Regions from separate parts of the Alteromonas sp. 5NW40-0090 genome, predicted to be linked through region 2. Evidence: predicted binding sites of a transcription regulator. Region 2 holds the regulator's gene; the other holds the start of a gene.
What was found. The regulator FNR, encoded in region 2, switches genes on or off when oxygen is low (the NO sensors DNR and NnrR bind a similar motif). The targets are predictions, from matches to a motif close to TTGATCTAGATCAA.
Positions count from the first base shown of each region.

Region 1: the regulator FNR is predicted to act here: its motif matches at 2,790-2,803, upstream of AC27KT_RS02080 (OmpW family outer membrane protein).

Region 1 covers NZ_BAAJLT010000002.1:1,233-8,513, forward strand. Annotated here, with positions in the region: gene AC27KT_RS02065 (gamma carbonic anhydrase family protein) at 72-614, shown strand; gene aroE (shikimate dehydrogenase) at 611-1,450, opposite strand; gene AC27KT_RS02075 (group II truncated hemoglobin) at 1,449-1,880, shown strand; gene AC27KT_RS02080 (OmpW family outer membrane protein) at 1,996-2,676, opposite strand; gene hemF (oxygen-dependent coproporphyrinogen oxidase) at 2,910-3,842, opposite strand; gene tsaC (L-threonylcarbamoyladenylate synthase type 1 TsaC) at 3,839-4,444, opposite strand; gene AC27KT_RS02095 (DNA topoisomerase family protein) at 4,478-5,020, opposite strand; gene AC27KT_RS02100 (DUF494 family protein) at 5,106-5,582, opposite strand; gene dprA (DNA-processing protein DprA) at 5,584-6,693, opposite strand; gene AC27KT_RS02110 (LysM peptidoglycan-binding domain-containing protein) at 6,732-7,281, opposite strand, start outside.
Region 2 covers NZ_BAAJLT010000005.1:308,432-318,318, reverse strand. Annotated here, with positions in the region: gene AC27KT_RS08550 (YciC family protein) at 1-653, shown strand, start outside; gene AC27KT_RS08545 (glucosaminidase domain-containing protein) at 646-1,437, shown strand; gene AC27KT_RS08540 (DUF2987 domain-containing protein) at 1,434-2,081, shown strand; gene AC27KT_RS08535 (patatin-like phospholipase family protein) at 2,102-3,127, opposite strand; gene ttcA (tRNA 2-thiocytidine(32) synthetase TtcA) at 3,128-4,081, opposite strand; gene uspE (universal stress protein UspE) at 4,230-5,153, opposite strand; gene fnr (fumarate/nitrate reduction transcriptional regulator Fnr) at 5,399-6,136, opposite strand; gene AC27KT_RS08515 (sulfite exporter TauE/SafE family protein) at 6,182-6,841, opposite strand; gene ccoS (cbb3-type cytochrome oxidase assembly protein CcoS) at 6,828-7,058, opposite strand; gene AC27KT_RS08505 (heavy metal translocating P-type ATPase) at 7,060-9,528, opposite strand; gene AC27KT_RS08500 (FixH family protein) at 9,528-9,887, opposite strand, start outside.

The DNA of each region.
Region 1 (7,281 bases), on a different contig from region 2:
AGTACCAACTCACCGGCATTGCTGTTAGAGTTTGTGTAATTCACTTTCTGCGCAATTCATATGAGTGTGTAATGCATAAATCGATTGATAGTTTTAAAGGTGTTTCTCCTACATTAGGAAAGAATGTCTATGTTGATGGCTCGGCAAGAATCGTCGGTGATGTAGTTTTAGAAGATGACGCGAGCATTTGGCCGCTGGTCGCTGCTCGTGGCGACGTTAACAAAATTCGTATTGGCGCCCGTTCTAATATTCAAGATGGCAGTGTTTTACACGTTACCCGTAAATCTGAGAAAAACCCCGACGGCTTCCCACTTATTATTGGTGAGGACGTCACCGTTGGGCATAAGTGTATGTTGCACGGCTGCCAGTTGGGTAATCGAATTCTCGTTGGCATGGGCGCTATTGTAATGGATGGTGTTGTTGTTGAAGACGATGTGTTTATTGGTGCAGGTACATTAGTACCGCCGAACAAAAGATTAGAAAGCGGATTTCTTTACGTTGGGAACCCCATGCAAAAGAAAAGACCGCTCAACGACGCTGAAATGGCATTCCTGAAACAGTCTGCCGTTAACTATGTTGTATTGAAAGATGAGTACCTTGAAGAAGCGAACTAGTTTCGCTTCTCACCTTGCTCAACGATAGCCCTGACACGTTTTACAATATCTGAAGTATCGGGGCGCTTTTGTGTCCATATGTAGAATGCTTCAGCCGCTTGCTCAACCAGCATCCCTAATCCATCGATTTGTGTCTTAACACCAAGTTCGGCCGCATCTCTCATAAAGCGCGTGGGTGAGTTTTTATAAACCATGTCGTACACCACTTCACAATTTTGTAAAACACCATCATTTAAACGGCACGGCAATTCATTGCTTAAACTGGCGGCTGTTGAATTAATAATAATATGAGGCGCAACATCTGCGATATCTTCAAGCGCGACCACCTGCACTTTAGCGTTAGAGGCAGCATTTACTACTTCCTCAGCTTTTGCTTTGGTTCTATTTGCAATGGTTAAAGAAGCGGCCCCTGCTTTTATTAACGGGGAAATGACGCCGCGAGCTGCGCCGCCGGCACCAATAAGCAACACGCGCTTACCCTTAATTTCCACTCCACTATTAAGTAAATCATTTACCAGGCCCACACCATCTGTGTTGTACCCAAGCACTTCATCATTGCCACTATTCATTAGTGTATTAACAGCTTGTGCATCTTTAGCCGCTTGGTCATCTACCTTTGCCAGGTTGAATGCATCTAGCTTAAAAGGCATGGTGACATTGCAGCCTACAGCACCTTTCTGCGCTAAAAACGCTTTGGCAGCTTCAATAAAACCATCTTCAGGCGCAAGTATCTTTTCATAAGAAATCTTTTCTCCCACTTGTTCAGCAAACATTTGATGGATAGTTGGTGATAAACTCTGTGCAATAGGATTTCCGAATACAGCGAATTTTTTCATGGGAATACGAGACTTATTTAATATAAAGAAGAAAAGCGATAATCGTGCTTCGCAGAGTACACCATATGAACGTATAGGTGGAGAGGAGAAAGTACGGGAATTAGCAAATACGTTTTACGACATTATGGAGACCGACCCACTTGCGAGTGAACTACTTGCTATTCATCCTCAGCCATTAGACAGAATTCGCCATGTATTCTTTTTGTATTTAAGCTTGTGGCTTGGTGGTCCTGATGATTATCAGCAGCAGTTTGGTCACCCGCGTCTGCGTGCACGCCACCTACCTTATACCGTAACACCGGAGTTAAAAGCGCAGTGGATGTATTGCATGCGAAAAGCCATGTTTAAAACGGTTGAAGATATCGCCTTAGCTCAACAATTGATAGACGCACTTGATCAACTCGCCAATCACATGGTGAATACAAAATAAAAAAGCGCGTTGAAAGGATTAACCTTTTAACGCGCAAGTCCCCTGTTACTGTCTACGCTCTTGTTGACGTATAAAGTAGTGCAATTATGAAAGCTTCAATTGTTAGGTTTAGGCCTTAGAAGGTGTAACCTACCGATATCGTGTATACCCAAGGGTCTATTTCAATATCACTCACCTTTCCAGCAGCATCACCCACTTTAAAGGTTGCTTCGGTATCTATATCAATAAATCGAACCGATGCATTAACATGCCATTTGGTATCAATTTGGTAATCCATTCCCACCTGTGCTGACAAGCCAAATGAATTATCAAGCGAAAGGTCGCTTAAGCCAGCTGTTTCATTCGCACCTGTAAACTCTTCATCAAAGATAAAGGTATAGTTGACACCTGCACCAATGTACGGCTGAAACGCAGAGCTGGCATCATTAAAATAGTAGTTTGCGGTAAGCGTAGGAGGAAGATGCGTGACTTCACCAAGCTGATTACCCGTCCCTAACGGATCAGCAACAGAAAAATTAACGTCGTGCTTAAAGGGCGTTGCGGCAAGCAGCTCGATATTAATATTGTCAGTAATAAAGTACGCTACATTAAGACCTAGTTGAGTATCGTTACCGATATTAAGGGCCACGCCAAGATCAGTTCCACCCGCGACGATGTTAGAAGTCGATTCGTCAGGAGCAACGGTAGTAAGACCGCCACGAACAATCCAGTCGCCCTGCTGGTGAGCGCTAGCTAAAGGTGAGAGTGCAGCAAGTGTAAGGCAAAGTGCAGATGCAGATAAAAAGTGTTTGCGCATGATGTGTCTCTTTTGTGTTTAACTAAGATGGCGCTACTTTACGCCTGTGGTTAAGAGAAACATTGATCCAGCGCAAGTTTGGTAACTCACTGAAACACAGTTGATATTCCACCTTGATGTAGATCAAAAAAACGCCGCATTAACGTTAATACGGCGTTTTTTAGTCATTAAAGATGAAAGCTGCTATCGGCGATCCGCTTAAGGATTTAAGCGCTGCCTTATTTAACAATTGATTACCAATCAGTAGGTTTTAACCAGTCTGTCAGCTTGGCCTCGGCGCTACCTGGTGCAGGCGTGTAACAATACTCCCAACGCGCTAGCGGCGGCATTGACATTAAGATAGATTCGGTGCGCCCGCCGGTTTGCAGTCCAAATAAAGTGCCCCGGTCGAATACAAGGTTAAATTCAACGTAGCGGCCCCGGCGATAAAGTTGGAAATCACGCTCTCTTTCACCGAAATCGGTTAGCTTACGACGTTCAACAATAGGAACGTAAGCATCGATGAAACCATTACCAACAGCCTGCATAAACGCAAATGACTGTTCAAAGCCCCATTCATTCAGGTCATCGAAGAATAAACCACCCACTCCGCGTGTTTCATTGCGGTGTTTTAGATAAAAGTAATCGTCGCACCACTTTTTATATTTAGGGTAGACATCATCGCCAAATGGCTTACATAATTTTTTAGCCGTATTATGCCAATGCGACACGTCATCTTTAAACGGATAAAATGGCGTTAAGTCGAAACCGCCGCCAAACCACCAGATAGGAGCTTCGCCCTCTTTTTCTGCAATAAAAAAGCGAACATTGGCATGTGACGTTGGGATATACGGGTTATGTGGATGAATAACGAGTGATACACCCATTGCTTGAAAGTTTCTTCCCGCAAGCTCAGGGCGATTAGCCGTTGCTGAAGCAGGCATTTGACTGCCAAAAACATGAGAAAAGTTAACCCCGCCTTGTTCAATCACCGCACCATTTTTTAGTACTCGAGAACGGCCACCGCCGCCCTCTTCACGCTGCCAGCTGTCTTCAACAAAATGACCTTTTCCATCGGCAAGTTCAAGGGTTTGGCAAATGGTGTCTTGCAGCCCAAGCAAATAGCGTTTTACTTGCTCTATTACTTCAGCGGCGTTTTTACCGTCCAGTAATCCTGCTGATGTCATGCTCTTATCACCTCTGCTGTGTCACCATCGCGAATGGTACTGGGTTTAGTTGCACCGCCTACTTCCCCTTCTACATAGAAAACGGAATCAGCGAATACGGCTTTTGCTTCTTCAGTGGTGGTGGCTGGCGGTTGGCCGGTCAGGTTAGCGCTTGTAGAAACCAACGGCTTACCTAACTTGTTGCACAATTCCACTACTACAGGGTGATTAGTTACGCGCACCGCTATTTTACTATGCTTGCCGGTTAACCAAACTGGCGCAGATGACGACTTAGGTAATAGCCAGGTATTAGGGCCTGGCCAGCTCGAAAAAATATCGGTGCGTCTGTCAGGGCGAATGGCGTTATCGTTAACATAAGGCAGTAGCTGACTGTAGTTTGCAGCAATCAAGATCACGCCCTTTTCTACCGGCCGCTGTTTTATCTCTAACAGCGCATTTACTGCGGCTTCATTGTCGGGGTCACATCCGATGCCCATTACCGCTTCGGTTGGATAAACGATTAAACTGCCAGCTTGGAATGCGGCAACAACAGGGTCTACTTCAGGTGAGTTAGCCTCAACGGGGGTAAACGTGTTTACGTTCCCATTTTGGATATCAGACATGGTTTTGATCTCTACGTATAGTTCTTTATGTAATTACTTTTTATAGCCGCAAGCCGGCTGAGGGCACTGTAACTGCCCTTTTTTATCTATTAATACTCCCCAACCGCAGTCTGGGCAGCTTTCATTTACCGGCGTGAAATTTAGCACATATCGACATTGTGGATAATGGTTGCACGCAAAAAACTGTTTGCCGTATTTGTTAGTACGCGAGATTAGGTGTCCTTTCTTACACTTTGGACAATCCACCAAAGTGTCTTCTTTTTCTTTAATGGGCTCTATGTGATGGCATGAAGGAAAATTAGTACAGCCGATAAACATGCCAAACCGCCCCTTCTTTATGGCTAAGTCGGATGCGCACTCAGGGCAGGCTACACCGTCCAAGGTTTTCAGTATGGTGGTTTGTTTGTCGTGAAGTGGCTTACTAAAGCTACATTCCGGATAGCCCGTACACCCGATAAAAGGGCCAGATTTACTATTCTTTATATGAAGAGGTTTACCGCACTCGGGGCAATCTCCGAAATTATCATCAAGAGCATGCTCGTGTGCTGAAAAGAGTGAATGGTCTATTTTAGACATGTATTGGACGTTAAGGCCTTAAATGCGCTGTAATTTTACAGCGCATTTTTAAGTAAAGATTCAAATACCAGTGACTACAACTGCATTAATGCAGAACACCATCTGGCTCTTCGAACAAAAGATCTTCCATTTGTGCGTAGGCTTTCTCTTTGCCTGGTACGTTGAATAGTACCATTAGCACAACCCATTTCAGGTCTTCTAAACAAAATTCATTGGAGTCAATTTCCATAACACGATCTATAACCATTTCGCGTGTGGAGGCATCCAACACATTGACCTGCTCTAAGAACATAAGAAAACCACGACATTCCACATCTAAACGCATTTGTTCTTCATGCGTGTAAATACGGCTTAAGCTAGTGCTAATGCCTTTACAAAAGTACGGTTTGATGTCCGTCTCTTGCAGTGCCGCTAACTTTTCTAACCATGCGAGGGCTTTATAAATCTCATCGTGATGAAATCCTGCGCGCACAAGCTCTTCCGTTAACTCGTCTTGGTCAACACGAATTTCCGTTTCACTGTGAATGAAGTTTTCAAACAGATACATGAGGATATCGAACATATTATTTTCCCCTCAATTTAACGTAACCACCAGGGACAGCGGCCACTAAACCACGCAACTCATATTCTAATAATGATGCCATTGCTTGCGATACAGATAAGGCATTGCGCTGGGCTATGACATCAATAGCGGTGATGTCATAATCCACACTAGCTAATAATTTATCGGTTGCCAAGCTATTCGCTGTACTTTTTTCGTTTTGCTCGTCAACATTCAAGCCTAGTTGTTCAGGCTGAACGCCAACTTCATCTAGAATATCGCTTATATTCGTTACTAATTTCGCGCCCTGTTGGATTAACCAGTGACAACCTTCAGCGTAAGCATTAGCGATATTGCCTGGCACAGCGAATACTTCTCGCCCCATATCTGCGGCCAAATTCGCAGTTATCAAGGTGCCACTCTTAATTTTTGCCTCTACCACTAAGGTTCCAAGCGATAACGCTGCGATAATTCGATTTCGCCTGGGAAAATGCCAAGGCTTAGGCCCCTGACCTGGAAAAAACTCTGTGACGGTGACACCTCCGTCATTATTAATAGCTTCATAGAGCTTACTATTTTTAGCTGGATATACCTTTTCAGGTCCCGTACCCATTACTGCAATGGTTCCAGTACTACCAGACAGCGCGCCTTGGTGTGCAGCACTATCAATGCCCATAGCGAGCCCGCTAGTCACCACAATGCCGTTTTCTGACAACCCAAACGCAATGTCGCTTGCTATACGCCTCCCCTGAAAGCTAGATCTTCTACTACCTACAATTGCTATTTGTGGACTTTGCAATAAAGCACAATCTCCTGTTGCCAATATTACAAGAGGTGGACTGTCTAACTGCTTGAGCGATTGAGGATAGTATGAAGACGAATAAGTAATAATATGTCTATTGTTACTCCCCTGTTTCCACGTAAAAGCTGCATCAACTAAAGGTTTTGATATTTGACATGTAAGCTGTTTTACAGTGTCGGGAAGTGATGATGTGTTACCGGCTAACTCAGCGGGAGATAGTTGATAATGTTTGATTGCCTGTAACCAGGTTTTAGGAGAAACACGTTGCGCAGAGGCCAGTGCTAACCATGCAGAGAGGTCGCCGTCTATATGAGAAGTTTGCTTGTTCATTGTCGCTCCTTTTAGAGCGACAATAAAACGTTAAGCATTTAAGGCTTAGCGACAATGAAACCGCGCTTAATCCCTCTGTTCGCTCGCGTTATTAATCCGTAACTTGCCGCATCAAATGTTTTAAACACAATCACTTCGCCTACTTTAAGCGCAGGCTGCGCTACTGTATCGATAAACCACTCACCACCACTTTTAGCACCGGGCTCATCAATATAGCGTGGGCTATCTTCATCAATAATTGCTGGACCTTGCGCGTACACGCCCAATACTGTGCCTGGCGCCACATCCATAGAGCCTAAATCAAGAATGACAACGTCGTACTTGCCGAGTAAATCATGGTCGTGCAAGTCACCCACCACAGCCCCTCTTTGTGAAGTCGCTGGAATGAGCTCAAAATCTTCAGGGTGGGAAAAACCACCAGCCATAAGTTTATCGCCGCGCTTTGCTTCTTGATTGGCATCGTCAATAAAAAGCAGCATGGTATCGTCTGCTTGGTCTTTTTCTACTAGAGAAGCGTTAGACACATGCGTAACCTGAATGCCCAACGTCTCGCCTTCAAGATTTTTGATAGTAGCGTGCTTTCTTATC
Region 2 (9,887 bases):
GCGCTGCCGGTTTAACAAAGGCAAACTTTTCATCATTGCTGCAGGGAAGTGTTGTTCTATTTTTAACGTTTGTCGTGTTAGGTGTATTTGCTCAGCAATACATTACGATAAATGACGATGGAACTTACGTTTTTGAGCATCAGTCAATCATTGAAATTGTCGCAATTTGCATCGTCGCTCCGTTACTGACAGGGTTATATATGATGGGGGTCTTTGTAGCGCGAGGTACTAGAACGACAGTATTTACCGTATTTCAGTTTTTCCCCTTGATATTTTTGCTGGCGCTTACTCAGTTAGTAAACAGTATTCTTGTTCAGCTAGGTATGATGCTGCTTATCATTCCTGGTCTTTACTTTTATTTAGCGTCGTCTTTTTCTTTAATGTTAGTCGCTGATAGAAAGCTAACGCCAATTAGCGCGATTATCCTTTCCTGTCGCGTATTTAATGCATACTGGGTTCAAATCGCCAGCATATTTGGTGTGTTCTTTTTACTGTTTGCTTCAGTGCCATTAACGCTGGGGTTTTCACTTATTTGGGTATTACCGTTTTATTTTAGTATGATGGGCTTGCTCTATCAGGAATTAATTGGCGAGCAGGGAGTAAGCACGGAAGCATCTGAAAACGATGTGAATGAGTCTAGCTTCGATGCATAAACGTGAAACCTTTAAAATAGTCCTTATAACGCTGGGCGTTTTGGCGGTAATCGTCATCAATGCCATTATTTTTACAAAGGACGAGCCGGATATTTTAGACATACCGCAAACGGTTGAAGCCAAAAAGCCGGTGCCTAACTTCTCTGCTTATACAGATGTAAAAGAGAAGAAAGAAGCGTTTTTTAACTATTTACGACCTGAAGTAGAGAAGCAGAATGCTTATCTACTTACGTTAAGGCATTACGTGCAAACCTTGTACAGGAAGGCGTTAGCCAACGAGTCGCTCTCTGAAGAAGATATGGCAAGGCTTGAATGGTTAGAAGAGGAATATCGAGTTAAGCCGACGCAACCGTTAAAGATGAAACTGTTGGCGCTGTTGCAAAAAATTGATGTTCTGCCTGCGGAGTTGGTACTTGTGCAAGCTGCGAACGAGTCAGCTTGGGGCACAAGTCGCTTTGCAAGAAAGGGCTATAACTTCTTTGGCTTATGGTGTTTCTCTAAAGGGTGTGGCTTTGTTCCGAACCGTCGAAACGATGGGGCATCTCATGAAGTTGCCAAATTCGACAGTTTGTCACGTGCTACGTATACCTATATGCGAAATTTAAACCGCCACGACGCGTATGCGGATTTAAGAGAGATCCGCAGCCGACTGCGTGCAAACCAAATTCCTATTACTGGTGTTGCGTTAGCTGAAGGGCTAATGAATTATTCCGAGCGCGGAGCCGCTTATGTTGAAGAGCTTCAAACTATGATCCTATTTAACGAGGAGTTTTTATCCGAATGATACGTGCTGCTTTATTTTTTGCTTCATCTCTGTTTATTGGTGTAGGCAGTTCTTCCGTTGCTGCTGAAACGATAGATGTTGAGTACAGCCGTTTCTATAGCCATGTTAAAAAGCTGGATAATGAAGATACCCAAGCACTTCAGTTTGCATTTGGGTTTGTTCGTGTTGGTGAAGGGCGTTTATGTGAAGTTAACGAAGCATCTATTGTTACTGATAAGAAAACGATGCCTTTAGAGGTAACGGATGAAGGGCGTTTTACTGTACCTACTGAGAAAGCACTGAAGCTGGCTAATGCACTGGTTCGAATTGACCTTAACGAGCGGGCTAACGTGTGTGATATGTCGGTACAACTTGAAACCAAACCGGAATACCTTAAGCAGTATTACACAAAAGACGACCTTACTTTTTTGTATGGTCAGTACGAAGCTTTCTTTAATGAAATGGGAAGCTTTTTGTCTTTCATGATGCCTTCGGTAAAGGGCTTGATGATTCAATTTGATGACAAGAATTTAGATTTCATTACACCACAAGGTGTGCAAATCAATAATGGCGTGTTGCATCTAAAACAAGATTGGATCAACGACGCAAAAGGCTTAACGTTACCTCAAGAGCCGCTGCGCGTAACTGCTATGGCTTCGAGTTAATCGGCTGCTAAAATTAGGTATCAGGTTAGTAACTGATACCTAATTTGCTCTGCTACACGGGCGATGGTCTCTTCACCCTTGGCGCATAGCTCTTCAGCACGATGAAATTCCATAATACCCACATCGGTAAGTTGAGGTTCAATAAGAATGTCTGGTGGATCGCCTGCTAAACGAGAGCGGGTAACGCGAGCTTGAAGTATTTCAAGTGAACTACTCATTACGCTCATAATTCCCGGCGGGTTGCGCTTATTCACCTTTGCGGGCACTTCGGTAAACTCTTCTTCCACTTTTTCAATAACTTCAGAAGCAATGCTTTCTTCGGCATTCACATCTTCAGAAGCATTGACTTTAAGCTGCTCTTCACTTTCTTCTGACGCTTTGTCTTCTTTACTATCAGGCGAAAACCATTGGCGTAGTACGTTTTGGCTTTTAGTAAAAAAGTCCTCAGTTTTGCGCTGGTTTTCTTCATGATCTTGTCTCAACTTTTCAAGACGAAGTGGTCGAAAATCGGCGTTAAGGTTAACCGCGATTACAAAATCGGCCCCTAATTGGCGACACAAGTTCACCGGTACAGGGTTTACAACGGCACCGTCTACCAACCAACGATCACCGTGTGCTACGGGCGCAAAGAGTGCGGGAATAGCACATGATGCTTGAATGGTGTCGCCAATAGGGCCTGAATTAAATACAACTTCACGTCCGGTATAAAGGTCAGTTGCCACTGTTGCAAAGGGTTTCAGCATTTCTTCATAAGAGGAAACACAAAACTCGCTGGCAAGCTTATCGAAAACTTTCTGTCCGCTTGCGATGCCCCCACGTCTAAGGCCTACACCCATAAGAGCCAATACCTGCCAATCGCTTAGCGAACAGGCCCATTCTTTTAAACCTTCTAGCTTACCACTTGCGTAGGCAGCACCAACATAGGCACCAATAGAGCATCCCGCTACAACGTCAATTTTTACGCCGAGTTTTTCTAAAGCTTCAATGATACCTATGTGCGTCCAGCCCCTTGCGGCTCCGGCACCTAGCGCAAGTCCAATTTTCATTTACTTCGGTTCCATAATGTTTATTACTTCAATAGTATTATCTTCATCACTGAAGTCCGTACTATTTTCTGTAGTGAAAGCAGGTTCATCAAACCCGATATCACCGTCTTCTACCGGGCCTTCTTGTGTAGCTATAGCTTTAAAATCATAAAGGTTGCTGTCGATTAAGTGTGAAGGCGCTACGTTTTGAAGCGCACGGAACATTGACTCTATACGACCTGGGAAGCGACGGTTCCAGTCTTGAAGCATAGCCTTTATGTTTTGGCGCTGTAGGTTTTCTTGTGAGCCACAAAGGTTACACGGAATAATCGGAAATTCAGCGGCCTGAGAATATTTCTCGATGTCTTTTTCTGTGCAGTACGCCAATGGACGAATAACGATGTGTTCACCGTTGTCGCTGACTAGCTTTGGCGGCATAGACTTAAGCTTGCCACCATGAAACATATTGAGGAAAAACGTTTCTAGCATGTCGTCGCGGTGATGACCTAATGCAATTTTAGTCGCACCTAACTCTTTTGCTGTGCGATACAGAATACCCCGGCGCAAGCGAGAACAAAGCGAGCAGGTAGTTTTTCCCTCTGGAATTTTGTCTTTAACGATAGAGTAGGTGTCTTCTTCTACAATCTTGTAGTCAACGCCTATGCTTTCTAAATATTCAGGCAAAATATGTTCAGGGAAACCAGGCTGTTTTTGATCAAGATTAACCGCAACGATATCAAAGTGAATAGGCGCAATCTTCTTTAAAAACAATAGAATATCAAGCATGGTGTAGCTGTCTTTACCGCCAGATAAACACACCATAACTTTGTCGTTGTTTTCAATCATACCGAAATCGCCAATAGCTTTACCTACGTTGCGGCGAAGTCGCTTCTGAAGTTTGTTGAAGTTGTACTTTTGCTTACTTTGCGCAGCGTTTAATGGCGACGCGTCAGCACTGTTTGTGCCTAAACTCATAATTAACTAGCTTGGTTTGTGATAAAGCCGCCATTATACATTAAAGCGGCTTTTCGAGACCATGCTTGTGAAGTTAAATTTGTTGGTGACATACCGTGTTGGCCGCTAAGTAACGGCAAACACGGGCTATGTAGTACCGATGAAAAGACTACACCGACAACGGCGACACAAATCCATCTGGCTTAATAGCAAGCACATCGCAATTGAGTTCGTCGATCACGTGTTCTGCAGTGTTACCAATTAGGGCCGCTGAAATGCCCACACGGCCAACGGTACCAATAACAACCAGCTCTGCATCCAGTGTTTTTGCCACTTGCGGGATGACCTTTTCCGGAAGGCCTTCTCTTACTACACATTTGTTTTCAGGAATACCGTACTTTAACGCGTGACTACGCATTTCCTTTAAATGATGATTTTTTACCGCGTCGTGATAGGTATCGGGGTCGAACTCGGGTACTTCTATGGCGATATTAAGTGGTGTAGAAGGGTAACTGTTGACCAAGTTTACGCTACCTTTCAATAAAGAGGCGTAGTCGTTAGCAATGAGGGTGAGCTTATCGTTAAGTGCGGCATGCTCATTGTCTTCACTGCCTACGTTTACTGCCGCAATAATCTCTCCTCCTTCTGGCCAGTCGTGCTCTTTAACAAGCAATACTGGGCGAGGGCATTTACGCATTAAATGCCAATCTGTGGGGGTGAAAATAACAGAAGCAAGATCGTCGTGCTTTTTGGTTGCTTTTACCACTAAATCTATCTGATTGTTTAGGGTGTAGTAAATAATCGACTCATACGCGCGATTATTCCATTCTACAACGATATCAGTTTCAGTGAATCCTTGCTCTCTTAAGTGGGTAGCAAGCCATTTTGCATGCTCCTTTGTGACTGCATCGCGCATTGACTCGCGCTCATCCGGGCTAAGCATGGTCGTCATATCGTAAGATAAGTCGTATACCACCATCATGGCGGTAACTGAAGCACCTGTTTTTGAAGCGAGTTCATAAGCACGGCTTAGTGCAGGTTGGTTATCGCGCTCGGCATCTACCACGGCCAGAATTCGTTTACACTCAATCATAACGTCCCCCTAACTACAAAACTTAGTAGCGGCTGTCGAAATCGAAGCTTTCTAATACTAACTATAAACGACATTGGGAAAAACGTAAGTTGTTTTAGATCAAGAATTTTACGACGCGACCATGAGTGAACTTAACGATGTAAATATGGAGCAACCGGCGTGGTGCTGAAACATTAGATAGGTGGCTAACACAGGTCACAAAAAAGCGCGCTTAGTGTGCGCCTTAATTTACACTTAAAAAAGGACTAACCGCAGACAACGCTTGGGCCGTTAAGCGCCGCAAGTTTGGTGTTTAGTCTATCGAAATCTAAAATAGTAATAAGCTTTCCGTCCACCTTTATAATGTTGTCTTTTTGGAAACGGCTTAACAAACGGCTAATAGTTTCGATGGTTAGTCCTAAATAATTTCCTATCTCGTTGCGCGTCATGGTGAGATGGAATTCTCTATGGGAGAAGCCTCGCTCTTCAAAGCGCTGAGAAAGATGTGATATAAAATACAATAAACGCTCTTCTGCGGTTCGCTTGTTTAAAAGCATGATCATGTCGTGATCTTGTTTTATTTCAGCGCTCATGAAGCTCATGATCTGGTGGCGCAGCTTTGGAAATTGCACTGACATTTCGTCGAGGGTCTCGTAGGGAAGCTCACACACCATGGCAGTTTCTAACGCAGAGGTATAGCTTTGGTGTTTGTTCTCTCTTAATGCATCGAAACCGATAATGTCACCAGGAAAGTGGAAGCCGGTAATCTGTTCTTCACCTTCGGTATTAGTCACAAATGATTTAAATGAACCGGTTCTCACTGCAAATAGAGAACGGAATTTATCACCAGTTTGAATCAGCGTGTCACCTTTATGAAGCGGCTTCTTGCGTTCAATAATATCGTCAAGAGATTCGATTTCTGTTTTGTTTAACGCCACCGGTAAACAAAGGTGACTGAAACTACAGTTTTGACAGTGAATAGAAAATTGGCTTCCTTTGCTCATAATGCACGCTCTCTAAAAGAATACCCGACAATAATACACCCATTTTTAAACGATTGCGCCATGAATAAGATAAGCGGCATATATTGCCATTATTACTGCAATAATTTGTCTAAAATGGTTATGTTGAAAACTTCGAACAATATATTGGCTACCAGCGCTAGCGGCGAGCAAGGTGGGTAATGTACCCAAACCGAAGAAGAACATAATAGCAGCGCCTTCTAGCGCATTACCCGCCGCGAGAGACCAGGTAAGTGTGGAATACACCAAACCGCAAGGAAGCCAACCCCAAATAAAACCATAAGGCAACGCACTTAAAGGGGTCTTAAATGGCAAAAAGCGTTTTGAAAGCGGCTGCACTTTGGAAAATAGGCCTTTACCCGCATTTTCCAGTACCGTTAAGCCAGTCCACCACTTACCCAAATAACACGCCAGTAGAAGCAACATGATTCCGCTAAGTAGGGAAAGGGCATAGTTGGCAAGAGGTATATAATCTGCTGCAATTTTTCCAAGTGCCCCGGTTATTGCTCCGGCGATGGTGTAGCTCACTATACGTCCCATGTTATAGGCAAGGGTATAGGGTAGTGCTGAAGCGCCTTTAGGCGATACCATCCTTAGCGCAGCGACAATTCCACTGCACATTCCCACACAGTGAACTCCGCCGGCTAAGCCGATAAGAAAGGCAGAGAAGTAGTTAATCCCTTCCATGTGGCGCTTGGCTTTTGTCTACTTTACTGTCTTGAAGTTGCTTGCGTTGCTCAGCTAGCTTTTTTTCTTCTGGCGGAAGATCATCGTCAAACAGTATGCTATAACCTTGGCGATCTAAATCTTCAAATTGATTGGTTTTCACCGCCCAAAAGAATATCACGATAGCGACGGCAACAATGATGATGGCGATTGGAATTAATACGTAAATAATACTCATGCTATTTGCTCAAAAGTCGCGTTGAGTTTGTGACTACAATGATACTGCTTAACGACATACCAACAACAGCCATCCACGGTGAAAGTAGGCCTGATACGGCGAAAGGTAAGATCAAAACGTTGTAACCTACCGACCAGCCAATATTTTGCCTTATTTTTTGCTTCACTTGATGCGCAGTTCGAATAAGCTCTGGTACAGAAAGCAGCTGATCGCCAAGCAGTATCACGTCGGCGGCAGTTTTAGCCACGTCTGTGGCATTACCCACTGCAATCGCCACATCAGCGCTGGCAAGAACTGGAGCGTCGTTAATACCATCCCCCATCATCATCACTTTCGCGCCAGATTGCTGCATAGCTTGAACGGCTTCGTACTTTTGCTCAGGTGTTAGGCCACCTTTAGCGGTCGAAATTGGCAATGGTGCGGTAAGCGCATTAACGTTTTGCTGTGTATCACCACTTAAAACGGCGAGGGTATGGCTTGCAGCTAATATATCGAGAGTTTCTTGCGTATCTTCTCTTAGTGAATCCTTTACTTCATACGCCGCCATAATACGCCCCTTAACCGTGAGAAACACGTTAGCTGAAGGGAACGCTTCAATGAGTTTTAGCTGAGATTCGTGAACGCTGAATGCTGCAGAACCCATAGAAAACAACGTGTCATTGATCTCACCGCTGATACCACCTCCTGGCGTAACGGTAAAATTAGTCACTTTGTGTACCGTGTTATCGGTAGCGTCAGCACTGTCGCTAGAAGCAGAAATCTCGCTTAGGGCTACACCGTCGCTAAAGGCTATACCGTCGCTAAAGGCTTTGGCAATCGGATGTTCAGAGCGTGACTCCAAAGCGCGGGCAATTGATAGCGCACTATTACTATCCACACCGTCAGCGTACCAGGCATTTGAAATAGTAAATTTGCCTTTTGTGAGCGTGCCGGTTTTGTCTAATGCGATGGTGTCAATGTCAGTAATTTGTTCAAGCGCATCGGCCCGTTTTAGTAAAATACCTTGTCGGTTTAACTTTGCCATAGCACAGGTTAACGCTGATGGCGTAGCCAACCCTAATGCGCAAGGGCAGGTTGCAACCAGCACCGATATGGTGATCCAAAATGCCTCGTCGCTACCCTGATACGCCCAAAAGCAATAGGTCAACGCCGAAATCAGCAATACCGCGGTAACGAAATAGCGAGAAAAATTATCGGCTATCTGCGCTGCTTTAGGTTTACTCGCCATCGCACTTGCTTGCAGTCGTACAATTTGATTTACCAGCGCATTTTTAAGGGTCTGCGTAACCGTAATGGTTAGCGTACCATCTTGACAAACCGTGCCGCCGTAAACCGGGCTACTGTTGGACTTACGCACGGGGTTAAACTCGCCGGTAAGCATAGATTCGTCAACCGCTGCGTTGCCGTCGGTTACCACCCCATCAATGGGGACTGTTTCACCAGGCTTCACTAGCACTACGTCGTCAATTTTTAGCTGCTTAGCCAGACACTCGGTTAGGCTACCATCCGGATTTAGTTTGGTCGCTGATACGGGCACATACTGCATCATATTGGCAGAGATCTGTGCGGCGCGATGACGACTGCGATGTTCTAAGAATCGGCTAAGCAACAGCAGAAAAATAAACATACAAATGGATTCGAAATACACTTCACCTTGCTCTAATACTGTAGAACGAATTCCAGCAATGTAAGTACCGAATATTGCGAGCGTAACGGGTACGTCCATATTAACCGTTTTAGCGCTTAGCGCTTTAGCGGCGCCCACATAAAAGGTGCTGCCTGAATACAGCACAACAGGTGTAGTTAGCGTAAGGGCAACCCAGTAAAAATATTGGCGGGTCTCTAACTCAATGGCGCCAAACCAATCAAAATAAAGCCCAGTCATCAGCATCATTACCTGCATGGTCATAATGCCTGCTAGGCCAAGCTTTTTTAGAAAGGTCTTTTGTTCGCGTTTATAACTGGCTTCGTGTTCGTCGGGGTGAAATGGTGACCCAACATAACCAATGCGTTTTAGCGTAGATAGAATTTGGCTAAGCTTAATTTGAAACGGTGACCAAGTGACTAAAGCGCGGCGCTCTTGTACATTCACCGCGACTTGCTTTATTCCTTCTACTTTCGACAACTGCTTTTCGATAAGCCAGCCACACGCAGCGCACGTAATACCTTCAAGGGTCAATTGAATCTGCTTGTCCTGACCTTCTTCAAACACGAACTCTTCTTGTAGAGAAGGGTCGTCATAGACTTTTAGCTTATCTAGTGTTTCTAAAATACCATCGTCAGATTTTTGCGCCGGTTCGGTTCTAAACTGGTAATAGTCTTCCAGGCCGTTGTTAACGATCGCTTCAGCTACCGCTAAGCAGCCAGGGCAACACATGTCTCGTTGTTGCCCTAAAATGACAGTAGTAAATTTCCCATTGTCTGGACTCGCTATAGGCAAGCCGCAATGGTAACAGTCGTGCTGTGTCATTATGGATTGAATTTCATTTTGCCAGTGTGGGGCAGATAGACCGTGTTTTGAATTTTCCAGCTATCATCAATCGGCGTCAGCGATATGCGCCATTTACCGTCAAGGTTTTCTTCAATAAAGCCGCGATAAATGCCGTTAGCGTCGCGACTCAATAAAACGCTAACATCGCGCTCTTCTAGCGTTACGTGATAGAAACTTAATTTAACCGCGTTACCTTCTTGAGGGATCCCCGAATGAAATTGCAGCGCTATGCTTCCATCTTCAATGGTTAAATCAGTGGTGATATTCATGCGGCGGGCTATTGCTTCTTTGTCCAGACGGGCATTGATTGCTTTTCCTTCCTTGTAGTAATCGTCTAC